DNA from 2 places in the Mesorhizobium sp. 8 genome. Region 1 is predicted to be linked to the other one. Evidence: riboswitches for the same ligand, from Rfam matches in the RefSeq annotation. Region 1 holds a riboswitch; the other holds the start of a gene.
The links. Region 1 has a riboswitch for thiamine pyrophosphate ahead of FGU64_RS20950 (YkoF family thiamine/hydroxymethylpyrimidine-binding protein). Riboswitches for the same ligand answer to the same signal wherever they lie in the genome.
Positions count from the first base shown of each region.

Region 1 (14,035 bases):
GCACCATGATCGACTGGGACGACGTCCGCTATTTTCTTGCTGCCGCACGCGGAGGCTCGGTCCGAGCCGCCGCCGAGCGCCTCGGGGTGAATCACTCGACCGTGCTGCGACGCATCGCCCAGCTCGAGCAACGGCTGGGCGTGCAGATGTTCGAAAAGCTGCCCTCTGGCTACCGCCTGACTTCTGCGGGCGAGGAGGTCCTCGAATTTGCGGAGCAGATGGAGGCGTCATCACATTTGCTGGAGACGCGCATCTTCGGTCGCGACCAGGGTGCGCGCGGGCTTTTGCGGGTGACGCTTCCTCCGTTCCTCGCCACACACCTGCTCATGCCGGATCTCGCCGACTTCGCGCGTCTGCATCCGGACATCGAGATGGAAATCTTGTCGTCGGGCGAGGTAGCGAATCTCACCAACCGGGATGCTGATGTCGCAATTCGTATCGTCGCCAACCGCAAGACCCTGCCGCTCAATCTTTACGGGCTGAAGGGACCTGAGTTGTTCAGCGGCGTCTACATGTCTCGTGATCGACTAGCCGCGTGGCGTGCGGGCGCGGCGAATCCCATCCGATGGATCGTCATAGATGATCATGGAATTCCGGACTGGGCACGCGAGGCAGAGGTCCACACCACAGCAGTTCCTTTCAGGACCCCGGACGCCGAGACACAGATTGCAGCGGCGCAACAAGGGATCGGAATGACGAAACTGCCATGCTTCGTCGGAGATGCCGACTCCTTGCTGGTGAGGGTGCCGGGCACCGACCTGCCCATGCATGGAACGCTCTGGCTTCTCACACAGGGGGAGACGCGCAAGACCAAGCGCGTGCGGCTCTTCACCGAGTTCGTATCCCGCAGGCTCGCCGCCTACGCGCCGCTTCTCGCAGGGCTGTCTGTATCGGGCGACTGATGCGGAGCAGGTCGCTGGCGATGCGTGCAGTTGACGAGCGCCTGTAAGAGGATAGCCCTGGAGGCACCACCCGGTGGAAGGGGCTCTAACAGCGCTTTATCCAAAGTTGTTCCTGAAAACCGTCGTTCCGATTTTGGCCCCGGCTCTGCCGCCGGTCGCGAGCCAAACGAATGTCAAGTTTTGGCGGCGACGGAGGAACCCGGACGGCGGTAATGAGGTCGTATTCGGAGCGGCAGATTTCCGGGGAACCTTCCCCAAGACCGGACCGTCCGGAGACGGCCCCCAAGCTGTCTCGTTATGCACCGGCGAGATATTCATTCGAGAAGTAGTCGCCGAAATCGGGGCGGGTCGTCAGCGCATCTCCCGTCGCGTCGCGCAGGATACCGGCCGTAAACAAGAATCCACCCATCGCCTCGATCTTGCTGCGATCGATTTCGCCGACGGTCCCATCCGGGCGGGCAAGGTAGTTGCCCTCCACCAGCGCCTTCATGGAAGCGCGGATGAAGGCGGGGTTGGTGACCATGCCCTTGTTGGCCTCCACCAGCAACGCCGCAGCCTCGTCGGGATTGGCGGCCGCGAAGGCATAGCCGTGACGGGTTGCCCGCCCGAAGGCCGCCGCTCTTTGCGGATGCTCGGACAGGTAAGCATCGCTCGAGACGATGAATGTCGTGTGCTGGTCCGGCACGCCGTAATCTGCATAACGGAAGGCGCGCTGCGGCTTGTTTTCCAGTTCGGCCTTGATCCCTTCCCAAGTGTAGACCTCGAGTGTGAAATCCACCGCGCCGTTGGCAAGCGCTTCGTAGGCTGAGGTGCCCAGCGTCACCGTTTCGAACCTACCCACGCCGCCGCCGTTGCGGATCAGCGTACCGATCAGCGCATTCTCCCAGTCGCTGCCGAAGCCGCCATAGGTCTTGCCGTCAAGGTCTCTCGGACGCTGGATATCCGCTCTGTCGGCCTTGAACACCAGACGCCCTGTTTCGGTCTGCACGACGGCATAGACGGCCTTGAGGTCAGCCCCGGCTGCACGCTGGGTGAAGAAGCCGATCGCGCCGCTGACGCCGAAATCGGCCACCCAATTGCTGACCAGTGTGCCCGATGCGGTGTCGGCATAGGGCAGGATCTCAACATCCAACCCTGCCTCGGCATAGAAGCCCTTGTCGCGCGCGACATAGAGGCCGACATGGTTGGTGTTGGGCGTCCAGTCGAGCGCAACTGTCACTTTCTTGCGGCCGGCCTCTGCCCAGGTGGGGGTTGCGCAGGCCATGCCTGAGGTGAGGCCGAGCAAGAGTGCATCGCGGCGGTTGATCGTGGTCATGGGTCGGGTGCTCCAATGGTTCAGGCTTCGAGAAGCGTTTCCAGCACAGCGGCTTCCACCACGCTGGCGTCCCGCAGACCGGTGGCGCCGGCGTGGCGCGGTCGTGGCAGCGGAACGGAAAACTCGCGGACGACGCGAGCCGGACGTGCTGACAGGACGTAAATGCGATCTGACAGGAAGACAGCCTCGCGTACGTCGTGCGTTATCAGCAGCGCCGTCCAGCAGTGGCGCTGCCACATGGCCTCCAGCCAGCGCTGCATGCTGGTGCGGGTAAGCGCATCGAGCGCGCCGAACGGTTCGTCCAAGAGCAGCATGTCCCGCTCCTGCACCACGGTGCGCAGAAGGGCGGCGCGCTGTCGCATGCCGCCGGAAAGCTGGGCCGGATAATGGTTCTCGAACCCTGCCAGCCCGAATTCCGGAAAGAGCGGCAGCACCTTTTCCCGCGCAGGCTTGCGCCCCATGCCCTGCACCTCGAGGCCGAGGGTGACGTTGTCGAGGATGCGCCGCCACGGCATGAGGGCGTCGCGCTGGGGCATGAAGGCGAAGCGGCCGACTTCCGGACCAAGCGGCTGGCCCTCGCAGCGTATGCTGCCGCTGTCGGCACGGATGCCGCCAATCAGCATCTGGAACAGGGTAGACTTGCCCGCACCCGACGGGCCGAGGATCGACACGAACTCGCCTGCGTGTACGTCGAGCGAAATGCCGTCAAGGACAGGCGTAGTTCCGAAAGCCTTGCGGATATCTTTGAGTTCGAGCTTCGGCGTCATGGCGCCGGCTCCCGCTGCAGGCGTAGCCAGGGCATGGCCAGACGTTGGACGAGCACCGTGGCGGCGAACAAGAGCAGGGTCAGCGTCGCGCTTACGCCGACCGCGGCGAGCACGAGGTCGGGCCGAAAATTGTTCTTGGCGTTGAGAATGTAGATGCCCAGGCCGCGCGCCGCGCCGGCGTATTCGGCGAAGATCGCACCGACGACCGCGTAGGTGATGGAGATGCGCAGGCCGGCGAAGAAGAAGGGCGCTGCCGATGGAAGGCGAGCGAGCCGGAAACTTCGCCAGCGCCCTGCGCCCATGGAGCGCAGCAGCATCGATATCTCCTTTTCCGTCGACTCGTAGCCCTGCACCAGCGCGACCAGCATCGGAAAGAAGGTCACCAGCGCGACCAGCATGATCTTCGGCATCAGCCCGAAGCCGAACCAGAGCACGACGAGCGGCGCGATGGCGACCAGCGGCAGCGTCTGGCTAACGATGAAGACAGGAAACAGCGCCCGCCGCATTGCTTGCGAGAAGTCGAGCAGGATGGACAGGACAAACGCCGTCGCCAGCGAGCAGCCGAAGCCGAGCAACGTCGCGCGGATGGTGGGCAAGGTATTGTCCCACAGTGCTGCGCGGTTCACCCATGCCTGTTCGGCTACCCGGATAGGAGACGGCAAAGTGGTCGCACTGATGCCGGACAGATAGGCATAGAACTGCCAAGCAAGCAGCAACGACGCGATGGCGATCGCGGCAGGCCCCGTCCGGGCCAGTAGGGAAAGTGTTTTGGACATGGTGCAGGCGCCTTGCGCGGACAGCGCGAGGCTCAGACGGCGGTCGGGCTGTTGGCCGAAACGGTGAGGTCGAGCGCCAGATGGCCTTCGGGAGAGCCGAAGCGCAAAAAGGCCTCGCTGAGCGTGGCGAATACCGGACCGGCATCGCCGCGTAGCGTGGTGCAGAAATTCTTCGACCGGCCGAACACGCCTGAGCGCTTCATGAAGTCGATGCAGCCGTAAATCTCGTCCATATGGTGGGCGGCGCCCAGCGGGTAGAGCGAGAGCTGTGCGCCGACTTTCTGGCCTGTTGCGGTTGCGTTTGTCACGGCGGCCAGCGCGGCATCGATCCGCTGGGCAAGCGGGGTGGTGGCCTCCAGTCCCTGGATGGGCGTGCAGATCGGATCATCCGGCTCGCCGGGGCAGCCTCGCGACACGGTAGCGTGCAGTACGCAATGCACACCGCGCTGGGACGCGGCCACGTGGAGGTCGCGCATGGCGGGAAACAGCTGTTCGGGCGGGCCGACCAGAAGGGTGGAAAGATCATCTGTCTCGATCCGGAAGCGGTCCCGGTATGGATCGAGTGCCGACAGGCTGCCGAGGATGACACGGACGAAATCGTCCGTCATCGGGTACAATGCGACTTGTGCGCCAGAAAACATGATCCGCCTTGCTCCGCTGGTATTATCCAGATCAGCTTGAGGGTTTCGCGGCATGGCGCTGCGGTCTCAGCCCCGGCAATACGGAGCACCCCTGTGGTGAGGCGGTACTCAACACAAATTTGGCGACGGCGCAAGGCGTCTATGTAATTACCCTCGGGAGGCAGCGGCGATGGAAGAACGCAACAATCGCTTGTAGAGCGGTTAGATTAATTCCGACTTCACGCCGGAGGAGATATAGCAGCCGCTAAAGCGGCAAACCCGCCTTGATATAGCCGTCGAGGAAATGTTGCCGGTCCTCATCGCGCCTAAAATGCTGCATAGCTGCCCAACGCGATCCGAGAAAGCCTGGATTAATCTCCAGGAACCGGCTGGCTTCCTCGTGAGCTTCTTTGAGCCGACCGAGTTGCGCCAGGCTCGCGGCAAGGATGCGCTTTGCCGGTAGCCGGCCGACCTCCTCCTTGCAGAGAACCCCGACCGCCTCGGCATAGTGGCCGGCGGCATAGTATGCGAAGCCAAGGTCCCAATAGTACCAACCCGGCGGAAAGGGGTTGAGCCGGAGAGCATTCTCGGCCAGTTCGACGGCATCGTGAGGCTGGCCTTGCAGGACCCTCAAGCCCGCCATGTTCACCATCGTATCGGCATGGTTCGGGTTGATCCGCAGCGCCGTTTGTAATGCGGCTTCCGCCTCATCGAGTTTGCCCTCGCAGAGCCGGGCATACCCAAGCACGCTATGCGCCATGGGATCGTTCATATCGAGCGACATGGTTTTCTGGGCGCAAGCGAGCCCCAGGGCCTGGTTCGCGTCGAAGTCCTCCCCGTACTGGATCGCCGCGCTGTAGTACGAGACGGCCAGCCATGCATAGGCCTCCGCCAGATCCGGATCGAGCTCAATGGCCTTGGCAAGGAAAGTACGAGCGAGATCGTTCCCCGCGGGTGAGTGCATGACAAGAACGCGCCCGCGAACGAGGAAGTCATACGCTTCGATCGTCGTCCGGCGCCGGGGCGTATCATCGAGCACCGGTCCAAGCGGCAGCACGTCAGACAAGGCCGCGACGACCTTGCGTACGACCAGATCCTGCAGACCAAAGACGTCGGCCAGATCGCCATCGAAGTGCTCGGCCCAAAGGCATCTGTTCATCGTCGCCTCGGTGAGGCGAACCCCAATTCTGACCTGGCCTGCGACGCGGCGCACGCTTCCCTCGACGACATGGCGGGCGCCGAGTTCCTTCGCGATCGATTGCGTATCGGCGGACCTTGACTTGAAAGCGAACGATGAATGGCTCGCGATCACAAGGAGGCCAGGCACCTTCGACAGGTCGGCGATCAGATCCTCCACCAGACCGTCGGCGAAATGCGCCTGCTCCGGATCGAGGCTCATATACGAAAAGGGCAAGACTGCGAGGGAGGGGTCCGCTTCGAGCGCCCGGCCGGCGTCGATGATGGGAGCCTCGCGCTCCTGGATGGTGAGCGGGCCTGCGAAACGATAGCCCACCCGTGGGAAAGTCGCGATCCACTCTTCCCCGTCCGGCGAGACCCGAAGCCGTCTCCGGAGTGTGGCGATCTGAACCGTCAGGTTGCTTTCTTCAACATTGGTATCTGGCCAGGCGGCATCCATCAAAACCGCCTTGGGCACCACCTGACCGCGCGCCTCCACCAGAGCCTGCAGCAGCGCGAAGAGTTTGCTTCCCATCGCAACAGGAAGGCCGTTCTCGAAGAGTGCGCTGCTGCCAGCGTCGAGCACGAAGGGGCCGAATGCGAAGCGCTGAGGCGCCATGGCCTATCATACGACCTTCGGACGAAATTTTGTGGCTTTCGGAAAAATTTTGGAATCTGTTCGGAGCGTCTTCAGGATTGCCGCCGCGAAATCGCCGATGCTCTCCACCTCGGGCCAGCCTAAACGGGACCTGGCCAAAGCTTGGCAAAGCACCAGGGGAGTTAATCATATGGCAAAGCTAACATTGGCGACGAGCGTGCTTGCCGGCGTGACCGCGCTTTGCGGCGCTGCCGCAGCCGATTCCTCGATGGTCGGCCCTACATACATCGGGGATCGTGCGGCGGACCCCGAGGACGAGACGTTCGCCTATCTGGTGAAGCCTGATGAAAGTGATCATCCGATCGCTTTCATCGGCCCGGCCCGCAATTTCGGCCCCGTAACCGGCGAAGCGGAGAAGGACACGATCGGGTACCTGCCGCTGCTCGCAGTGCAGGGAGATGGCTTTTGGTCATTTGTGCTCGCGCGCGAGTGAGGTTTCAAATGCGGCGAGGACTATGGAATCGCCGCCTGCCGTGACGGGTCGCCGCCTGCCCACCGATTCTCGCGGGCTGTCTGATGACGTAAACAGACATTTGATCAATCGACCTGATGGGAGGCCACTTTACCTGTGTTCGGAGAACAAAATCGGAATCGCTCATCACGGTGGATCAGATCCACGCCGTCGCGATAATTAGCGCTCGTGGACAAAGGGTATCCATAGTTTGACTGCGGCGATGGCGACGAAGCCGAGGTAGGATTCCTTGGTTTTGTCATAGCGGGTTGCAACGCGCCGCCAGTTCTTGAGCTTATTGAAGAGCCGCTCGATCTGGTTGCGCCATTTGTACTTGGCTTTGTCGTGTGGGATCAGCTCGCGCCTGTTGCTTTTTGAGGGGATGACGGCCTCGACCTTGGCGCTGGAGATTTCGTCGCGAATGGCATTGGCGTCGTAACCTTTGTCGGCGAGGAAAGCCTCGATCCGATTGGAGATCATTCGGAACAAGGGCGCAAAGCCTTGTGTGTCATGCGTTTGTCCGGGCGTCAGGATGAAGCCGAGCGGACGGCCTTTCGCATCGCAGCGGGCATGGAGCTTGGAGGTGAAGCCGCCGCGCGATCGACCAAGCGCCTCGGTCTCCTGAGTCCCCTTTTTATGCCGACCGCACAATGATGTGCCCGGACAACAGTGCTGTCGATCATGTCGGCGCTTCGATCCCGCTCGACCATCTCCGCCAGCGTTTCGAGCATCGCCTCGAACACGCCGGTTTCGACCCAGCGTCGATATCGGCGGAAGACGCTGTTCCATTTGCCGTATTCATCTGGCAGGTGTCGCCATTGCGCTCCCGTGCGCGCCATCCACATCATGCCTTCGAAATAGCGCCGATTGTCCTGGGCTGGGCGGCATCCGCGTCCTTGCTCAGCGGGAAGAAGCGGACCGATCACCGCCCATTCATCGTCCGTCAGACCAATCCGTTCGCCCAAGGCTGCCTCCAAATGGAAGCCTTGAATCAAAACCCGATTCCCCAGTCAACCTTTGTCCACGAGCGCTAGTCACGCCGAACTCGGGAACGCGGCTCACAAAACGGAGATCATGCCGCCGTCGACATAGATGATTTGACCATTGACGTAGTCCGAGGCTCGCGACGCGAGGAAGATGGCGGTGCCGATCAACTCTTCAGGCTTGCCCCAGCGTCCTGCCGGCGTCCGGCCCTTGACCCAGGTGTCAAACTCCGGATCGTTGACGAGCGCCTCGTTCATGTCGGTCAGCATATAGCCGGGGACGATCGCGTTGGCCTGAATGCCTGATTTCGCCCACTCGGCTGCCATACCGAGCGTCAGCATCTTTATGCCGCCCTTGGCGACGGTGTAGGGAATGACTGTGGCGCGCGCGAGTTCGCTCGTCAACGAACCGACGTTGATGACCTTGCCGTGTTCTTTGTGAGGGAAAGGCGGAGCGCCACAGCGAGCCTAGTCCCGAAAGTGTCCTTCCTTGGCAGTCCTATCCGCAATAAGCCTTGACGCGCGTCCGGGCCGCTGGTATCCGTTTCGTCAATGGGACATTTTTAATACCTATCGGGACAAAATAAGTCCCTTCATGCGGAGGCGTACTGATGCGAAGTGAACCGGTTCTGACGTCAAAGGACAGCATGAATTCGGTGCTGGGTGTGCCCTGGGCGGCAACGCTCGATTTGAGGTCGGGCGCTCTATGGCCGCCTTCGCACGTTGTCACGTGCCGCCTCAGCGATATGGCGGGGCGCTATGCTGACCGCGCCGCGGAGCAGGAATTGTTGAACCAATCTGATCCGCTGATCTATCGGGCAGACGAGATCCTCGCGCCGGAAACGCGAGGCGAACTGCACACCAGCGTCACCGTGGTTTTTCCAGGTAAGGTTGGTGACGAATACTTCATGAGCAAGGGCCACTACCAGGTCGATGATGCTGCGGTGAAGGTCTATCTGGCCGTCTCCGGCACAGGCTACATGCTGATGCAGAACGCGAAGGGCGATACCATGGAGGTCCCCATGGCGCCGGGCACGATCGTCTATTGTGCCGCAGGCTGGGCGCAGCGAACAGTCAATGTCGGCAACGATCCATTCGCCTACTTCAAATACTGGCCAGCGGATGGAGGTCACGACTACGAGCGCGTCGCTCGCGAAGGCGGATTCCTCAAGCGGGTCGTCAAGCGCAACGGTCGCCCGCAAGTCATAGATGCAAAAGATATCTGATCGCGCAAATGATGCTTGAGCAATCGGCGAGCAGGTTGAACCGCATAAAGAATCCAATAGTAATCAGGGAGGAAGAATGATGTATAAGAAAATATCCACAGCAATCTCGTTCGCAATGACTCTCACATTGCTACCTGCAGCGCTCGCTACCGGTTCCGGTGCGGCCGCCGCTGACGAGCCACTGAAGGTTTCGTGGATTTTGTCCAAGGCAGCGGCGCAAGCCGACCACCGGGCTCTCGATGGCTTCAACAGCTACATCAAGGAAAACAATTTGAACTGGACCGTCGACGTATCCGACGGCAAAGGGTCACCGGCCACAGCCGCTGAACTCCTTGAAAATGCGGTTCAACGCGGCTCTTCGGTAATCATCCTATCAATGGTAGATATGCGCGCCTCGCAGGCGTCTCTTGATAGTGCAAGCGCGGCCAAGATCCCGGTCTTCACGATCGATGCCGGATGGACGCCCGGTGTTGTGGTCGACATCACCGCAAACAACTTTGCGATGGGCGCAATCATCAACGCCTACATGGCTGATCGTCTGGGTGGAAAAGGCGGCGTAATCGCCTTCAAGGAAAACTCCCATCACGGCGTGCGCAAGCGCGGCAAGGAATTCGACGTCGTCATGGGCGAGGCACCCGGCATCAAGGTTCTCGCCGACCATCAGATCGATGTCACCAATTTCTACGCTGACTCGAAAAACGCGATGGAGGATTTCATCACCCGCTTTGGCGATGAGGTCAACGGCGTGTTCGCCGGCTGGGACGAGCCCGCAATGGCCGCCGCCGATGCGATCAAGGAGGCCGGGCTGAAGAATGCGTTCGTGGTCGGCATCGATGGAAATACGGCCGCGATGAAGTACATTCGAGACGGTGGCCCGTTCGTGGCGACGGTCGCGCAACCGTTCGAGAAGATGGGCTCGCAAACTGGCCAGTACATCTCTGACATCGTTGTCAATGGAAAGGATCCGGATACCGTCATACCGGTCAAGCAGGTTTACCTGCCAACCTGCCTGATCACGGCGCAGAATGTGCCTCCGGAAGGCGAGCTGCCGTGGAAGGCATGTGAGTGACCCCTTCGACAAAAGTGAAGTAGGGTTGTTCACGTAAGGAACGTCTACTGTACGTCTCCCGAAACCGAGAAACCGTTTCGGGAGAGGTGCACGACGTACAGAGCCAGAGCGTGCAAGCGGCTGCAAAAGATCGCGACACCCTTTGGTTTTCGAGACCGAGATTGCTTCCCCACAATACGGTATACTAGCCGACCAACAGGCGTGGACACTTCGGCATGAGCACAGTGGAAACAGACCTCGTTGCCTCCGACGCTATTTTTCAGGCGCAAGACATTTGCAAGCAGTTTGGCCCGGTCCGTGCGCTCAACAACGTCAATTTGACGGTCCGTAGAGGCGAAGTGCATGCGCTCTTGGGTCAAAACGGCGCCGGCAAATCTACTTTGGTGAAGATAATTGCCGGCGCCGAACGCCCCGATAGCGGTCGGCTTCTGGTGGATGGTGAACCCTTGCGAGCCGGAGACCCTGACGCCGCGGTCAGCCGCCGCGTCGCTTACGTCAGCCAGGAAGGCAGTCTCAATCCCGGTTTTACCGTCCCGGAGAATGTCTTTCTTGGACGGGAGAAGACGCGCTTCGGACTGCTGGACCGCAAGCGTATGCGTAGGGAGGTTGAAGAGGTCCTGGCTGAGTTTGGCCTCGACCTGGATCTGCACCATGAGGTCCGCGCCCTCAATCCGGCCAAGCGAAAGCTTGCCGAGATCGTACGAGCGCTTGCGCTGCGGCCATGGCTGCTCGTCCTCGATGAGCCAACCGCCGCGTTGCCGCAACCGGATGTCGATCATCTGTTGTCGATTATCCGCCAATTGGCCGAAAGCGGCATCGGTGTGCTGTTCATCTCGCACTATCTGAGCGAAATTTTTTCCGTGGCTTCAACGGCAACCGTGCTGCGCGACGGCGAACTGGTTTGGACTGGGCCGATGAGTTCGACCAACGCCACCGCGCTGGTCCGCCACATGATCGGAAACGAGGTTGAGGCCGTGGCGCCGCCAAGAGGCGACGCGATCGCCGGCGCACCAGTTTTGGAAGTGCAAAACCTGTCCACTGCGGATGGTCGAGTGCAAAGTGCAAACCTTGCAGCGCACTCCGGCCGTGTTCTTGGCATTTTCGGTGTCGTAGGTGCCGGCAAGAGCGAATTGCTCGAAGCGATTTTCGGACTGCACCCGGCAACCGGCGGCAAGATCAGCCTAGGAGGTCAAAAGGTCGACCGATGGGGCCCGCGCGAAGCTATCAGGGCCGGCATGGCCCTTGTGCCCGAAGACAGGTTGTCCAAGGCACTGCTGGCCGGGCGCAGTATCGCGTGGAACGTCGCAATGCCGTATTGGAACAGCCTGAGCCGCGGATTTTCTATCGGCGGCCGGGAAGCCAAGCTGGGCGACGAAGTCATTTCCGAACTCGGTATTACCGCCCCGGGCAGCCACACCTTGGTCGAACATCTGAGTGGCGGCAACAAGCAGAAGGTTTCGGTTGGCAGGTGGCTCGGCACGCACTCCGCGGCCCGCATCTTCCTGTTCGACGAACCTACCCAAGGGTTGGACGTTGGCGCACGTGCAGGGGTTTACCGGCTCATGCGCAATCTGGCCGACAATGGCGCATCAATCATCGTCGCCTCGTCGGATCTCGAAGAAGTGCTGGCGATTAGCGATGACGTCATTGTCATCAAGAACGGAAAGACAACTGCCTTGAACGAAAATGAAAGCCGTGAGGCTGCGGCGGTTCTGGCCGCGGCAACTTGACGAAGCCGTCGTCTGTGACGGCGTAAAACGGTTGAGGATGTATGATGACAAAGACTGTCGATGCGGCGCGGGATACCCGGTCGCCAGCCCGATCGGACAAGGGCCCGCAGCGGAACCAACAAGTGGCGAACATGAGCCTGACCGAAGGGCTCCGCCGGTATGGTACTTTGCTGGCATTGCTCGTGATCTGCGTTCTGCTTGCACTGACCACGCCCCGCTTCCTCACTGTCAGCAATCTCTCAACGGTGCTGGTGCAGCTTTCCATGCTGGTGGTGGTGGCAAGTGGCCTCACCGTTGTCGTCGCTTCCGGCGAGTTCGACCTTTCGGTGGGTGCGGTCGCCGGCCTTGCGGGCGTCCTGACCACCGGCCTGCTCGCTCATCTGGGAACCGACGTTGGGCCGGCGGTTGGAGCCGGCGTTGCGGTGGGGGCGGTTGTTGGGCTGCTCAACGGCTTTCTGGTTGCAGTTGTCGGGCTGCCTAGCCTTATCGCCACTTTAGGGATGATCTCGGTCGTTACGGGTCTGAACCAATGGTACACCCAAGGCCAGGCCGTTTACGGGGGGCTGCCGGACAGCTTCGCCGTATTGGGTCGAGGCGCATTGTTCGGCATTCCGGTTCCGATCCTCATCATGCTGGCAATCGTCGTCATTTCCTACATTCTGCTCGAGCGCTCGGCGACGGGTCGGCACCTCTATACGATCGGAGACAACAAGGACGTCGCCCGGCTTGCCGGTATTTCGGTCCGCTGGAACAAGATCTTCGCTTTGGTCTTCTGCGGGGCTTGTGCTGGGCTGGCAGGCGTCATCATGGCCTCCCGTCTCGGCTCAGGCCAGCCGGCAGCAGGCGATCACTTTCTCATGGACGGTCTGGCCGCCGTATTCCTTGGCATGACGGCTTTTTTCCTCGGACAGGCAAACCTGCGCGGTACTGTGGTCGGCGCGCTCATCATCGGTGTGCTTCGCAATGGCTTCAATCTTCTGGGCTGGCCTTACTACATTCAGGACATCGCTATGGGCGTCATCATGATCGGCGCCATCACTGTCGCCGCCTCCAAGGGAGCGGTACGGATGCCCAGCGTTACGGCAATGTTCAAATGAACTGCACTTACCCCATCTTGGCCGGCTCTAGCGCAACGCTTTCGGTGACGCGATGACTGGCGCAGCGACGCTCGGCCTTGACTTCGGCACGGGTTCTGGCCGTGTCGTCATGATCGACCTGAACATCGGCGGCGTCATCGCAGAGCATACGGTGGGGTATCAGAATGGCCTCCTCGACGAAGCGAGGGCGCCAGAAATGAATCTCGCCCCGAACTCCGCCATCCAGGACCCGGGCGATTTCATCCTCGCTGCTGAACAGTTGCTGACCTGGGCCGCGCGGGCCGCCGCCGAACTGGGCTTCGAAATCCACGCCATCGGCATTTCGGCTACCTCCTGCACCATACTTCCTGCCTTGCACGACGGTACCCCGCTATTGCACACGCCAGCCTTTGCCGGTCGGCCGCACGCTTTCGCCAAGCTCTGGAAGCATCATGCGGCGGATCACTACGCAAAGCGGATTGCGGCGGCCTGCCCGAGCTTTCTGGGGCGATACAACAACCAGACGAGCTCTGAATGGTCACTGGCAAAAGCCTGGCAGACAATGGCTGAAGACCCTCCGCTGTGGGAAGCGGCGGAACGCTGGATCGACGTCGGTGATTGGATTGTTTGGCAGCTCACCGGCACGGAAACGCGCTCCGCAAGCCATGCCGGGTGCAAGAACCATTGGCAGCCGGATCTGGGTGGTTATCCCGAGGAAGCCAGCCTCGAAGCAATAGAACCGGGACTTGGCAGTTGGCTAAGCAAGCTGGCGCCGCCCCATCCGCTTGGCACCTCGGGGGGACCCCTAACACGCCGCTGGCAAGACGTGACGGGCATCGGTGCTGCGGCGCTCGTCGGGGTCGCCATGGTTGACGCCGAGGCGGCCGTGCTGGGTTCAGACGTCGACACGCCCGGCATATTGGTGGCCGCGGCAGGGACGTCGACCTGCCATATAAGCCTGTCGGCACAACCGACGCCGGTGGTAGGGATCGAAAGCCTGGTCTATGGCGGCGCCGTGGACGGACTATACGACTACTGCACCGGTCAGGCGGCCAGCGGGGATATGCTGGCGTGGCTGTCGAGGATGTTGGCTTTTGGCGACAGCTCCACCCCCGAAGCAGTTCTTGAAACACTTGTCCAAGAGCTTGAGGGGTCAGTTAGCCCAAGCCCGATCCAGGTGATGGACTGGTGGAACGGCTGCAGGACGCCCCTGGGACAAGCAGACCTTGGCGGCATTGTCACCAACATCAAGACGACAACCACGCCGGTCGAAATCTACCGGGCCA
Region 1 covers NZ_CP040914.1:4,362,220-4,376,254, forward strand. Annotated here, with positions in the region: gene FGU64_RS20930 (LysR family transcriptional regulator) at 6-902, shown strand; gene FGU64_RS20935 (ABC transporter substrate-binding protein) at 1,198-2,217, opposite strand; gene FGU64_RS20940 (ABC transporter ATP-binding protein) at 2,238-2,984, opposite strand; gene FGU64_RS20945 (ABC transporter permease) at 2,981-3,760, opposite strand; gene FGU64_RS20950 (YkoF family thiamine/hydroxymethylpyrimidine-binding protein) at 3,793-4,401, opposite strand; TPP riboswitch at 4,392-4,504, opposite strand; gene FGU64_RS20955 (winged helix-turn-helix domain-containing protein) at 4,646-6,175, opposite strand; gene FGU64_RS20960 (hypothetical protein) at 6,174-6,647, shown strand; gene FGU64_RS23600 (IS5 family transposase) at 6,846-7,316, opposite strand; partial or broken gene FGU64_RS23605 (transposase) at 7,319-7,591, opposite strand; partial or broken gene FGU64_RS20970 (SDR family oxidoreductase) at 7,724-8,080, opposite strand; gene FGU64_RS20975 (glucose-6-phosphate isomerase family protein) at 8,260-8,874, shown strand; gene FGU64_RS20980 (sugar ABC transporter substrate-binding protein) at 8,951-9,943, shown strand; gene FGU64_RS20985 (sugar ABC transporter ATP-binding protein) at 10,159-11,673, shown strand; gene FGU64_RS20990 (ABC transporter permease) at 11,805-12,770, shown strand; gene FGU64_RS20995 (FGGY-family carbohydrate kinase) at 12,823-14,035, shown strand, end outside.

Region 2 (14,035 bases), 1.9 Mb from region 1:
CGGCTGTTCCGCGAAGGCTTCGTCGTCAACCTGCTCAATCCCAAGACGGCGCTGTTCTTCCTCGCCTTCCTGCCGCAGTTCGTCGAGGTCGGGCGCGGCCACGTCGCCATGCAGATCGCCGTCCTCGGCATCGTCTTCACGCTGCTCGGCCTGGTCAGCGACGGCTGCTATGCCTTCGCCGCCGGCACGTTGGGCGACCGGCTGCGCCACAGCCGCGCCTATCTGCGCTTCGAGCGGTATGTCAGCGGTGTCGTGTTCATCGGCCTCGGCGTCACTGCGGCATTCGCCGGCAACCACCGCAAGTAGAACAGCAGGGATTGGGGGCGTTCAGCCCTCCAGCTCTTCCCTGAGCATCTCCAACTCCAGCCACTCTTCCTCGAGCGCCGCCAGCGTCGTGCGCTCCTTGTCGAGCGCGGCGATGGTCTTCTGAAAGCCCGTCGGATCGCGCTCGTAATAGGCCGGATCGGCGATGGCGTCCTCCAGCCGCGAGATGGCGGCGCCCACGGCCTCGATTTTCTTCGGCAGGTTCTCCAACGCGAACTGCTGCTTGTAGGACAGCTTTTTCGTCGGTGCCTTCGGCGCCGCCGGCTCAGCCCTTGTCGCCGCCGGCGCGGCATCCGCCTTTTTGGCCGTCTTGCGGTCGTCCAGCCGCTTGCCGCCGCGCTGCGCCAGCATATCGGAATAGCCGCCGGCATAGTCCACCCAGCGCCCATCGCCCTCCGGCGCGATGACGCTGGTGACGGTGCGGTCGAGGAAATCACGGTCGTGGCTGACCAGCAGCACCGTGCCGGCGAAGCCAGCCACCAGCTCCTGCAACAATTCCAGCGTCTCCATGTCGAGGTCGTTGGTCGGCTCGTCCAGCACCAGAAGGTTGGCCGGGCGCGCCAGCACCCGCGCCAGAAGCAGCCGCGCCCGCTCGCCGCCGGAAAGCTCGCGCACCGGCGTGCGCGCCTGCTCCGGCTTGAACAAAAAGTCCTTCATGTAGGAGACGACGTGGCGCTGTTCGCCGTTGACGACGAGGTTCTCACCGCGCCCGTCGGTGAGGTAGTGCGCCAGCGTCTCATCCGGGTCGGCGGCGTCGCGCTTCTGGTCGAGCGTGGCGATCTCCAGATTGACGCCGAGCCGCACCGTGCCTGCATCGGGCTTGAGTTCGCCGGTCAGCATCTTGAGGAGCGTCGTCTTGCCGGCGCCGTTCGGGCCGACCAAACCGACGCGATCGCCGCGCTGGATGCGGGTGGAGAAGTCCTTCACCACGGCGAGATCGCCGAAACTCTTGGCGATGTTTTTCGCCTCGATCACCAGCTTCCCGGATTCGGCCGCATCGCTGGCGGTCAGCGTGGCCGTGCCTTCGGCGCCGCGATGCGTGCGGAAGCGCTGGCGCATCTGCTGCAATTCGCCGAGCCTTCGCATGTTGCGCTTGCGCCGTGCGGTCACGCCGTAACGCAGCCAGTGCTCCTCGCGCACGATCTGGCGGCCGAGCTTGTGCTGCTCGCGTTCCTCTTCCTCAAGGATCTGGTCGCGCCATTCCTCGAAATGCGCAAAGCCCCGGTCGAGTCGGCGCGTCTGCCCGCGGTCGAGCCAGACGGTGGCGCGCGACACGCGTTCGAGGAAACGGCGGTCGTGCGAGATCAGGATCAGCGCCGACGAGGTGCGGGCAAGCTCCTCCTCCAGCCATTCGATAACCGACAGGTCGAGATGGTTGGTCGGCTCGTCGAGGAGAAGGATGTCCGGCTCCGGCGCCATGACGCGGGCAAGCGCTGCCCGCCGCGCCTCGCCGCCCGAAAGGCTGGCGGGATTTTCCTCGCCGGTCAGTCCCAGATGCTCCATCAGGTAGGTGGCGCGGTGCGGATCGTCGGCCGGACCCAGGCCAGCCTCGACATAGGCGCGCACGCTGGCGAACCCGTCCATGTCCGGCATCTGCGGCAGGTAGCGCACGGTGGCGGTCGGCTGGCGGAACACCTCGCCGTCCTGCGGCTCGACCAGTCCGGCGGCGATCTTCAGCAGCGTCGACTTGCCCGAACCGTTGCGGCCGACCAGCGCGATCTTGTCGCCGGCGGAGGCGGCGAGGTCGGCGCCGTCGAGCAGCGGCGTGCCGCCGAAGGTGAGTTTTATCCCGGCAAGGTTGAGGAGCGGTGGAGCCATGTCAGCCTTCCGGATAAGGATGCGCCAGGAGCATCGCCCGCCCGCCGCCGAGCGCGACTTCCAGTCCGCCGCGCACTTCGTTGGAGATGGTGAGCGAGGAACCGAACGGCACCTCAACATTGTCGAGCGGCCATTTCGCGCCGGCGAGGCTGAGGCCCGTGAGATCGGAAAAGCCGAGGACGGAGAACAGCGTGCCGTCTTCGTAGTCGAAACGGGCGCGTCCGCTGCGCAGCGGCACGCCTTCCTGGGTACCGCTGGTCAGCGTCACGTCGATGCCGGCCTCGGCCAGCCGCATCGCCAGCACCATGTGCAGGAAGGCATGATCGGCACGTGGCCCGCCGAAGGCGCCGGCCAGAACCAGCGCAGTGGCGCCGCGCGCGAACGCCGCCTCCACCGCCAGTTCTCCGTCAGTCTTGTCCTTCTCGGCCGGAAAGGTCATGCGCGGAACCGCCTCCAAGGCGTCCGGCAGGTCGACCGGCACGGAATCGAAATCGCCGACCCACAGTTCCGGCACGACGCCGAGCGCCGTCGCATGGCCAATGCCCGCGTCGGCGGCAATGATCCGGCTATCGGCGATCTGCCGGGCAAGCCGTGACGTGCGCTTCAACTCGCCGCCGAGAAGGATGGTGAAAGTGCTCATCGGGCCAGCGCCATAGCAGGGCGTTCGCCGAAACGGAAGCGCGGTGACGGCAATCTTCTGTTCCTCGCTTTGGTCTTGCCGTGGCTTGACCGGCGCTGCGGTCGAGGCATGGATTCCCGACACTCTCCGGTCGCTCCGCTCCCTCACGAAGCCGGGAATGACGGGCTTCTTTGACTGCTTCCGGTAATCGCCAACGTAGGAGATTAGCCGCAGCACCAAACACAGTCGTCATTCCCGACCTCGTGAGTGACCGAAGGGAGCGGCGAGGGTCGGGAATCCACGCCTCGACGGTTGTGCCTCCGCAAAACCTTTCGCTTGCCTCCGCCGTGCGTCCGCCCTATGTCTCATCCCGCTCTAACGGGGTGCCGGTCCTTGCGATCCGGCTGAGAGGCTTCTCGCCAACCCGCTGAACCTGATCCGGTTTGTACCGGCGGAGGGATTAGACGCTCTAGCCAGGCGCCATTCCCCTGAAACCATGAAGGAGGCGCCAATGCGCAGGCTGTTTTCTCTCCTGTTGTCCGTGGCAGCTGTTGCCGCTTTTGCTGCCCCCGTGGCGGCCGCGGAAAAACTGACCGTCTACACCTATGAAAGCTTCACTTCCGAATGGGGTCCCGGCCCCGTGGTGAAGAAGAACTTCGAGGCCGAATGCGCCTGCGAGGTCGATTTCGTCTCGGTGGCGGACGGCGTCGCACTGCTCAACCGGCTCAAGCTGGAAGGCACCTCCACCAAGGCCGACATCGTGCTCGGCCTCGACACCAACCTGACCGCCGAGGCCAAGGCGACCGGCCTGTTTTCGCCGCACGGCGAAGTCTCCGGCGTCACCGTTCCGGGCGGCTGGAGCGACGACACCTTCGTCCCCTACGACTACGGCTATTTCGCCGTCGTCTACGACACAGAAAAGCTGAAGACCCCGCCAGCCAGCCTGAAAGACCTGGTGGAAGGCGATGCGGGGCAAAAGATCGTCATCCAGGATCCGCGCACCTCCACGCCCGGCCTCGGCCTGCTTCTGTGGGTGAAATCGGTCTCTGGCGACGAGGCAGCAAGCGCCTGGGCGAAGCTGAAGGGCCGCGTGCTTACCGTGACGCCCGGCTGGAGCGAGTCCTACGGCCTGTTCACCAAGGGCGAGGCGCCGATGGTGCTGTCCTACACCACTTCGCCGGCCTACCATATGATTGCCGAGAAGACCGAACGCTATCAGGCGGCAAGCTTCTCGGAAGGCCACTATCTCCAGATCGAGGTCGCCGGCATCACCGCCAACGGCGTCAAGAACCCGCTGTCGCAGAAATTCCTGACCTTCATGACCGGCCCCGGCTTCCAGGACGCTGTTCCGGAGACCAACTGGATGTATCCCGCAGGCAAGACCGACAAGCCGCTCGATCCAGCCTTCGACCGGCTGGTCAAGCCGGCAAAGACATTGATGTTCACCCCCGAGGAAGTGGCAAAGAACCGCAAGGCCTGGGTGGACGAATGGCTTTCCGTGATGAGCAAGTGAAGCGAGCAGCGGAATGAAAGTGCCGCCCCTCACCTGCCTGCCGGCATCCTCTCCCCGTAAACGGGGAGAGGCGCGCAGTTGCAGCGTCGGCGTCCCCCTCTCCCCGTTTACGGGGAGAGGGTAAGGGTGAGGGGCAGCGCAACGATGCACAGTTTTCGCCGAAACGACTCCCGCGTCACCCTCGGCGTCCTCGCCCTCGCCTTCGTCGCCACCCTCATCGGTGGCGCGCTTGTCGGCCTGCTCGCCGCAGGCGCCGGTGACCTCTCTGGCGCCGTCTCGGCCTTCGATCCCTATCTCCTGCGCGTCGCCCGCTTCACCCTTTGGCAGGCAGCGCTCTCCACGCTTCTGTCGGTGCTGCCGGCACTGTTCGTGGCGCGCGCGCTGTCCCGCCATCCGCGCTTTTTCGGCCGCACGCTCATCCTCCAGCTTTTCGCCGTGCCGCTGGCCCTGCCCGCGCTGGTGGCAGCCCTCGGCGTGCTGGCGCTCTACGGCCGCGCCGGCTATTTCGCCGGCATCCTGTCGTCGGCCACCGGCAGCGACTGGCCGGGCATCTACGGCCTGTCCGGCATCCTCGTCGCCCATGTCTTCTTCAACCTGCCGCTGGCCACGCGACTGTTCCTCGAAGCCCTGCAGGCCGTCCCCACCGACCAGTGGCGGCTGGCCAGCCAGCTCGGCATGGGACCGGCCGCCACCTTCCGGCTGATCGAAGGACCGGCGCTGCGGCAGGCCCTGCCCGGCATCGCCGGGCTGGTGTTCATGCTGTGCATCACCTCCTTCACCATCGTTTTGACGCTGGGCGGTGGCCCCGCCGCCTCGACGCTGGAGGTCGCCATCTACCAGGCGCTGCGCTTCGATTTCGATCCGGCGCGGGCGGTGGCGCTGACGGCTCTCCAGATCGCGCTGACGGCGGTGGTCGTGACCCTGCTTGCCCGGCTCGGTGCCGACATGACCGGCGAATCGAGCCTCAGCGTCGCGCCGCGCCGCTATACGACGCCGTCCGTGGCGGGGACCGCTTTCGACGCCGCGCTGATCGTCGCAGCACTCGCCTTCGTCGCCGGGCCGATGCTGGCGACGGTCGCCGCCGGCCTGCAGGCCGATCTCGCGCGACTGGTCGGCGAAGCCTCGGTGCAGAAGGCGGCGCTGACCAGCATCCTGCTCGCCTTCGTCTCCGCCGTGCTCGCGGCGGTGCTGTCGCTGGCGCTTGCCATGGCACGCCGCGCGCTGGCGCTTGCCCGCCGCAACGGCCCCCGTTCGATGCTGGAATTCTTCACCGACACCGGCGCCGGTTTCGTTCTGGTGGTGCCGCCCATCGTCATCGGCGCCGGCTGGTTCCTGGCGCTGCGCCATCTCGGCACCGTCTTCGGCGCGGCGCCCGTCATGGTCGCGGCGGTGAACGCGGTGATGGCCATGCCCTTCGCCATCCGCGCCGTGCGGCCAGCCTACGACGCCGCCAGCGAACGGCACGAGCGGCTCGCCGCCCAGCTCGGCATTGCCGGCTGGAACCGCTTCCGCCTCATCGACTGGCCGGTCCTGCGGCGCCCGCTCGCCACCGCCTTCGCCTTCGCCATGGCGCTGTCGCTCGGCGACCTCGGCGTCATCGCCCTGTTCGGTTCGGATTCCATGCAGACCCTGCCCTATCTTCTGCTTGCCCGCATGGGCAGCTATCGCACGGCGGATGCCGCCGGCCTGGCGCTCATCCTCGGGCTGGTATGCCTGCTTCTGGTGTTTGCCGCCGACCGGCTCGGAAAGGAGCGGACCGCATGAGTGCGAACGAGCACAGGGGCGCTGCCGTGCAGCTGGACGATGTCGCCTTCAGCTACGGCGAGGCGACCTTCCGCTTCGATGCCGCCTTTCCCGCCGGCGCGATCACCGCCGTGATGGGGCCGAGCGGCTCGGGAAAGTCCACCTTGCTCAACCTCGTCGCCGGCTTCGAGGTGCCGCAATCGGGCCGCGTGCTGATCGACGGCGTCGATGTCTCGGACGCATCGCCGGCCGCCCGGCCGGTCTCCATGGTCTTCCAGGAAAATAACCTGTTTTCCCATCTCAGCGTCGAGCGCAATGTCGGGCTCGGCCGCTCGCCTTCGCTGAAACTGACGGCGGAGGACCGCGCGGCGATCTCGGCCGCGCTCGAGCGCACCGGGCTTGCCGGCAAACAGAAGCGCCTGCCGCGCGAACTTTCCGGCGGCGAACGCCAGCGCGTCGCGCTGGCGCGCGTCCTGGTGCGCGACCGCCCGGTGCTGCTGCTCGACGAGCCTTTCGCGTCGCTCGGCCCGGCGCTGCGCGCCGACATGCTCGACCTCGTCGCCGACCTGCACGGCGAAAAGGGCATGACGGTGCTGTTCGTCACCCACCAGCCGCAGGATGCCGAACGCATTGCCGATCACGTCGTCTTCCTCGAGGACGGCGCGATCGCCGCAACGGGGCCGGCGCGCGATTTCTTCGCCGGCACTGGACCCGAGGCGTTCCAGCGCTATATCGGCACGCAAGACGGCCGATCACGCGATGTTGCCCGCAAGCCGACATAATTGAGGGCCAAGGACGGCGAAGCGGCGGCGAAGCGCCGGTCCGGCTACGGAACGGGCTGGAGCCCGCCTCCGAACTGCGATACGCAAGACGGGCCCGGCTGCCTGATTTGCCGAAACGAACCGGAAAGGAAGCCGACCTGCCGACCGGCCTCGATACGCTCCCGACCCAGACCGCGGGCCGCCTGAAGCGGCTGGCGCGTGCGATCGCGCTCGCCTCGCTGGCGGCCGTGCTGGCCGCCTGCCAGTCGATCATGCCGGACCGAGTGGAGGAATCCGGCTTCCAGCCGTCCGACAGGCCGGTCACGGTCGACAACGTCACCGCCAACAGCAAGCTGGCGGAACTCGCCAGGGCGCAGCATCCGCGCATCCTCGCCACCTATGGCGGCGAATATTCCGACCCCAAGCTGGAACGCATGGTGGCCAAGGTGGTCGGCAGCCTGACCACGGTGTCGGCCAACCCGACGCAGACCTATCGCATCACCATCCTGAATTCGCCCAACGTCAACGCCTTCGCGCTGCCGGGCGGCTATCTCTACATCACCCGCGGCCTCTTGGCGCTGGCCAACGATTCGGCCGAGCTCGCCGCCGTCATCGCCCACGAGATGGGCCACGTCACCGCCAACCACGGGCTGGCGCGGCAGAAGCTGGAAGCCGAGGAAGGCCTCGCCACCAAGGTCGTCTCCGACGTGCTGGGCGACAGCCCGACGGCGCGCGCCGCCCTGATCCGCAACAAGCTCAAGCTGGCGCAGTTCTCGCGCAACCAGGAACTGGAGGCGGACGCCATCGGCATCAAGTCGGTCGGCGAGGCCGGCTACGATCCCTATGCGGCGAGCCGCTTCCTGCAATCGATGTCGGCCTACACCGATTTCCGCTCGGTCAGCGGCGCCACCGACCCCAGCCTGGATTTCCTCGCCACGCATCCGAACACGCCGCAGCGCATCGAGCTGGCGCAGCGCCACGCCCGCGCTTTCGGCCCGCCGGGCGTCGGCACCCGCGACCGCGATTCCTATCTCGCCGGCATCGACGGCATCCTCTACGGCGACACGCCCGAGGAAGGCTATGTGCGCGGCAACACCTTCCTGCATCCGAAGCTAGGGGTCGCCTTCTCGGTGCCGGACGGCTTCATCATCGACAATTCGGCGAGCGCCGTGACCGCCACCGGTCCCGGCAACATGGCGATCCGTTTCGACGGCGTTTCGCTCGACCAGAATCGCGCGCTGACCGATTATGTCCGCAGCGGCTGGGTGGCGGGCCTGGACGACGCCAGCGTGCATCCCGAGACCATCAATGGCAACGAGGCGGTGGTGGCCAAGGCCAGCGCCGACGGCTGGCGCTTCGACATCGCCGTCATCCGCGCCGGCGGCCAGGTCTACCGGCTGCTCACCGCCGCGCCCGCCGCCAGCACCACGCTCGATCCGGTGGCGCGCTCCGTCAGCGGCACCTTCCGCCTCCTCAGCGCACAGGAGAAGGCGGCGCTGAAGCCGCTGCGCGTCCGCGTCGTCGCCGTCCGGGCCGGCCAGACGATGGGCACGCTGGCCGCGCAGATGACCGGCGTCGACCGCAAGCTAGACCTGTTCAAGGTGCTGAACGCCATCGGCCCCGCCGGCAACGTCTCGGCCGGCGACAAGGTAAAGATCGTCACCGACAGGTAGGGTGCGTCCTTCGAGGCTCGCCCCATTCCGATTTTCCCGGCATTCGCAGGTCGTGCGGCTCGCACCTCAGGATGAGGCAAGCCGGTTGCAGGGCCAACGAAGGAAGCGGGCACCGGCAGTCATCCTGAGGTGCGAGCCCTCGCCGACGATGAAGATTGTACGCGAAGCCAAAAAGGCGAGCCTCGAAGGACGCACTCACGCCGCCTTCAGGAACTCCGGATTCTGCTCGACCAGCGCCGCCTTGAGCTTTTCCATGGCGCGCGCCTCGATCTGGCGCACGCGCTCCTTGGAGATGCCGAGCGCCGTGCCCAATTCCTCCAGCGTCGCGCCCTCGTCGGTGAGCCGGCGGCGCTCGATGATGTGGAGTTCGCGTTCGTTGAGCGAGGAAAGGGCGGCATGCAGCCAGATCGAACGCCGCTCGACATCGATCGCCTCGCCGGCGATCTCGTCGGGCAAGGGCTCTTCGTCGACGAGGAAATCCTGCCTCTCCTCGCTGCCCTCCTCCGCCAGCGGCACGTTGAGCGAAGAATCGGGGGCCGACAGCCTGGAATCCATCCGCGCCACGTCGGCTTCCGGCACGCCGAGCTTGATCGACACATGCCGGTAGAGCGCCTCGCTGGTCAGCGGCCCGGCCCCGCTGGCGAGCCGCGCCCTCAGCCTGCGCAGATTGAAGAAAAGCGCCTTTTGCGCCGACGACGTGCCGCCGCGCACGATCGACCAGTTGCGCAGGATATAGTCCTGCATGGCGGCGCGGATCCACCACGTCGCATAGGTGGAAAAGCGCACCTCGCGCTCCGGTTCGAAGCGGGCGGCGGCCTCCAGCAGGCCGACATGGCCCTCCTGCACGAGGTCGCCGATGGGCAGGCCGAAATGGCGGAACTTCGCCGCCATGGCGACGACGAGGCGCATGTGCGCCAACGCAATGCGATGCATCGCCTGGCGGTCGGCCTTCTCCTTCCAGCGCAGCGCCAGTTCGTGCTCCTCGGCCCGGCCGAGATAGGGTGCCTGCATCGCCGCACGAATGAACGTGCGTCCGGCACGGTCCTGCATCATCATCCGCGCTCCCGCAAAACCCGTCGCGCCGGCCTTGAAGACAAGCCACAGCGCCCTAGAACGCGTCACAACGCGGAAGACCCGGTATTTGTTCCGCCCGCGCCGTGTCTTGTGTTGCCGTGGCGGCGGGGATGGGCGCGCGCAAATAGTCCACAAACAGGCAAATCAATGGTATCAGATTTCAGAAAGCGCGTTGAATTGAAAATTGATTCCTTAAGCCTGCACCACGCTTCTGCGAGATTGCAGCACCTCACCAGCACCGGCAAACGTCGGTCGAAAAACGGGACTTCAAGACCATGAAAAGGCTCATCACCCTGCTTGCCGCCGGCGCGCTGTCGCTGGCCGCGGTTGCCGCCGCCCAGGCCGGCGCCGACTTCGACAAGATCAAGAAGTCCGGCGAATTCCGCATCGGCACCGAAGGCACCTACGCCCCCTTCACCTATCACGACGCCGACAACAAGCTGGTCGGCTTCGACGTCGAGATCGGCCGCGAGGTCGCCAAGCGCCTTGGCGTCGAGGCGAAGTTCCAGGAGGGCAAGTGGGATGGCCTGATCGCCGGCCTCGACGCCGACCGCTACGACGCCGTCATCAACCAGGTCGGCATCACCAAGGAACGCAAGAAGAAGTACGACTTCTCCGATCCCTACATCGCCTCCAAGGCGGTGCTGATCGTCAAGGCCGACAATGCCGACATCAAGGGCTTCGCCGACCTGAAGGGCAAGAAGTCGGCGCAGTCGCTGACCTCCAACTTCGGCAAGCTGGCCGAGAAGAACGGCGCCGAACTGGTCGGCACCGACGGCTTCGACCAGTCGATCCAGCTCGTGCTCACCGGCCGCGCCGACGCCACCATCAACGACAGCCTGTCCTTCTACGATTTCAAGAAGCACAAGCCCGACGCCGCCGTGAAGATCGCCGCGCAGGAAAAGAACGCCGACTATTCCGGCATCATCGTGCGCAAGGGCGACGCCGAACTGGTCGCCGCCATCAACAAGGCGCTGGCCGACATCAAGGCCGACGGCACCTACAAGAAGATCGCCGACACCTATTTCGGCCAGGACGTTTCCCAGTAGGGGCACGGCGACCCATAAAGTTCATGCGGCGCGCGGTTTCCCGGGCGCCGCTTTTCTTGTGATATCGGCCGTCGTAAGTATCGAGCGCTGGGCGCTGCCCCTCACCTGCCTGCCGGCATCCTCTCCCCGTAAACGGGGCGAGGACAGAAGCGGCGACCGTGCGGCCAATCTCCTTCTCCCCGTTTACGGAGAGAAGGTCCCGGCAGGGGGATGAGGGGTGGCGCGAATGTTCGAGGCAAGGCCTCATCGAGAGCCGCGCTCGAACCCGTGGCCGAGGAGTAAAAAGAGTGCCAGACTGGCTGCAACTGATGCTGGATTCGCTACCCAAGCTTCTATGGGCGGCGCTGCTCTTCACCGCGCCGCTGACGCTTCTGTCCTTCGTCCTCGGGCTCGCCGTCGGGCTGCTGACCGCGCTGGCGCGCCTGTTCGGCCCGAAGCCGCTGGTAGCCGTCGCGCGCTTCTATGTCTGGATTTTTCGCGGCACGCCGCTTCTGGTGCAGCTTTTCCTGATCTTCTACGGCCTGCCTTCCGCCGGCATCCTGCTCGACGCCTTCACCGCAGCCCTCATCGGCTTCACCTTGAACATCGGCGCCTATTCGTCCGAGATCATCCGCGCCGTCATCGCCTCGGTGCCGCGTGGCCAGTGGGAGGCGGCCTATTCCATCGGCATGAGCTGGAGCCAGGCGATGCGCCGCACCATCCTGCCGCAGGCCGCCCGCACCGCCGTGCCGCCGCTCTCCAACACCTTCATTTCGCTGGTCAAGGACACCTCGCTGGCGGCCGCCATCACCGTGCCGGAGATGTTCCAGGCCGCCCAGCGCATCGTCGCCACCACCTACGAGCCGCTGATCCTCTACATCGAAGCCGCCCTCCTCTATCTCGCCATGAGTTCGGTGCTGTCGGCGCTGCAGGTTCGGCTGGAGGAACGGCTCAACCGCTATGGCGGCTTCCTGGAGGCGCGCGCATGATCGAGCTGAAGGATATCGAAAAGCGATTCGGCGACAACGTCGTCCTGAAGGACGTTTCCGTCACCATGGCCGAGCGCAGCGTCACCGCGCTCGTCGGTCCCTCGGGCGGGGGAAAAAGCACGCTGCTGCGCTGCATCAACCTTCTGGAACTGCCCAATGCCGGCACGGTCAAGATCGGCGAGGAAGAACTTACCTTCGGCACCGGCCGGCGCGTCGCCACCGGCGACATCCAGCGCCTGCGCCGCCAGACCGGCATGGTGTTCCAGAACTTCCAGCTTTTCCCGCATCGCACGGCGATCGAAAACGTCATGGAAGGGCTGACGGTCGTGCTGAAATGGCCGGAAGCCAAGGCCCGCGAACGGGCGATGGAACTGCTGGAGAAGGTCGGCATGGCGGCCAAGGCCGACGCCTGGCCGGCGACGCTGTCGGGCGGCCAGCAGCAGCGCGTGGCGATCGCGCGCGCGCTGGCGCCCTCGCCGCGCGTGCTTCTGTGCGACGAGCCGACCTCGGCGCTCGATCCGGAACTCGCGCAGGAAGTGGTCGACGTGCTCGACCGGCTGGCTGAGGAAGGCACCACTATGGTGATGGCGACGCACGATTTGCGCCTCGCCTCCAAGGTCGCCGACGAGGTGATCTTCCTCGAGGCGGGCATCGTCGTCGAGAAAGGCCCGGCCGCCGAGGTCTTCGGCAACCCGCAGCGTGAGCGGACAAAACGCTTCATCGCCACGCTGCGGCACGAGCAGGAAAGCGCCGCGCGGCACGCCTGACAGATTGTGGATATGGATTGTTGCTTTGGAAAAGTGACGATCCACGCAACCGGTGGAGAAGTCGATCCCGGGAACCTACAAAGTAGGTGGGCGCCATATGTCCAAGCCCACGGGCCTGGCCAGGGACAGCTCCCTAGGGATCAATAAGGCCCCGGGGAAATGTCTCTCCTGCCGCGAGGCGCAGACCGTCGGGGTCCAATATAGAGCGTGGCGAAGGCGTTCGCCAGCGGGAAGGCACAGCGCCGTCGAATTTCCCCTCTCCGTCGCCGCTGCGCGGCGCCGCCCCTCAAACGTGCCGGTTGCACCAACCGCCATCTGCTTCTAGACCGGTTGGACGTTGAGAATGGAGTTCAGGAATGCGTTTCGAAGGCACGGCCGCCTATGTCGCCGACAAGGACCTGATGGTGGCGGTCAATGCCGCGATCGCGCTGGAGCGGCCGCTGCTGGTCAAGGGGGAACCCGGCACCGGCAAGACCGAACTGGCGAGGCAGGTGGCGGCCGCACTCGGCCTCGATCTGATCGAATGGAACGTGAAGTCAACCACGCGCGCCCAACAAGGCCTTTACGAATACGATGCCGTCTCGCGCCTGCGCGATAGCCAGCTGGGCGACGAGCGTTTCAACGATATCGGCAACTACATCAAACGCGGCAAATTGTGGGACGCCTTCGCCGCCGATAAAAAGGTCGTGCTCCTGATCGACGAGATCGACAAGGCCGACATCGAGTTTCCCAACGACCTGTTGCAGGAACTCGACCGCATGGAGTTCTTCGTCTACGAGACGGGCGAGACGATCCGCGCCGCCAATCGCCCCATCGTCATCATCACCTCCAACAACGAAAAGGAACTGCCGGACGCCTTCCTGCGCCGCTGCTTCTTCCACTACATCCGCTTCCCGGACATGGAGACGCTGCAAAAAATCGTCGACGTGCACTATCCCGGCATCAAGCAGAACCTCGTGCGCGCCGCACTCACCCAATTCTATGAGATCCGCGAAGTGCCCGGCCTGAAGAAGAAGCCTTCGACCTCCGAAGCGCTCGACTGGATCCGCCTTCTGGTCGCCGACGACGTCGATCCCGCCGATCTGCGCGGAGACCCGAAGAACGCGCTGCCCAAGCTGCACGGCGCGCTGCTTAAGAACGAGCAGGACGTGCATCTGTTCGAGCGACTGGCCTTCATGGCGAGAAGGCAGGGGTGATCGCGCCGCCTTCCCTCTTCGCGTTACCGGTAGGCTATCGCATATTGATTTTTCCTCATTTCAATCGATGCAGACCCCTGTCCCCTCCCCGCAAGGGGGAGGGACTTGCGGTGTTGCTACAGCCTGCCAACCTTGCTGGTTTTAGACAAAACGGCGGCATCAGCGTCTCCCTCCCCCTTGTGGCAGGGCTATCGCCTATGGCGCTCCCCCTCTCCGTCTTGCTTCGCAAGCCACCTCTCCCCCACTTCGTGAGGGGAGAGGATGGGCACCAAGTTGCGGCCGGCCTATCCTCTCCACCCGAAACGGGGGGAGAGGTGGCGCGCCCGCAGGGCGCGACGGAGAGGGGGAGCGCCATATGCGATAGCCCTACTGTAAACGGGGAGAGGGCGACGCCCATGCCGCGCCTCCTTCCGCGAAAAATCTTCCCGAAATCTATCCCCGTCCTTTCCGCCCGCTCTATACTGCCCGTCATCTCCTGTGCGGGAACGCGGGTCGCGAACCGGGCGCTTGTGGCAGGAGACGGTGCCGGG
Region 2 covers NZ_CP040914.1:2,509,843-2,523,877, forward strand. Annotated here, with positions in the region: gene FGU64_RS12165 (LysE family translocator) at 1-306, shown strand, start outside; gene FGU64_RS12170 (ABC-F family ATP-binding cassette domain-containing protein) at 328-2,142, opposite strand; gene FGU64_RS12175 (thiamine diphosphokinase) at 2,144-2,782, opposite strand; TPP riboswitch at 3,131-3,238, shown strand; gene thiB (thiamine ABC transporter substrate binding subunit) at 3,273-4,274, shown strand; gene thiP (thiamine/thiamine pyrophosphate ABC transporter permease) at 4,419-6,038, shown strand; gene thiQ (thiamine ABC transporter ATP-binding protein) at 6,035-6,799, shown strand; gene FGU64_RS12195 (M48 family metalloprotease) at 6,982-8,451, shown strand; gene FGU64_RS12200 (RNA polymerase factor sigma-32) at 8,647-9,504, opposite strand; gene FGU64_RS12205 (amino acid ABC transporter substrate-binding protein) at 9,801-10,574, shown strand; gene FGU64_RS12210 (amino acid ABC transporter permease) at 10,862-11,542, shown strand; gene FGU64_RS12215 (amino acid ABC transporter ATP-binding protein) at 11,539-12,309, shown strand; RNA gene ssrS (6S RNA) at 12,344-12,499, opposite strand; gene FGU64_RS12225 (MoxR family ATPase) at 12,666-13,505, shown strand.
Region 2: linked by a shared signal. The riboswitch ahead of thiB (thiamine ABC transporter substrate binding subunit) and the one ahead of FGU64_RS20950 (YkoF family thiamine/hydroxymethylpyrimidine-binding protein) in region 1 are both predicted to bind thiamine pyrophosphate.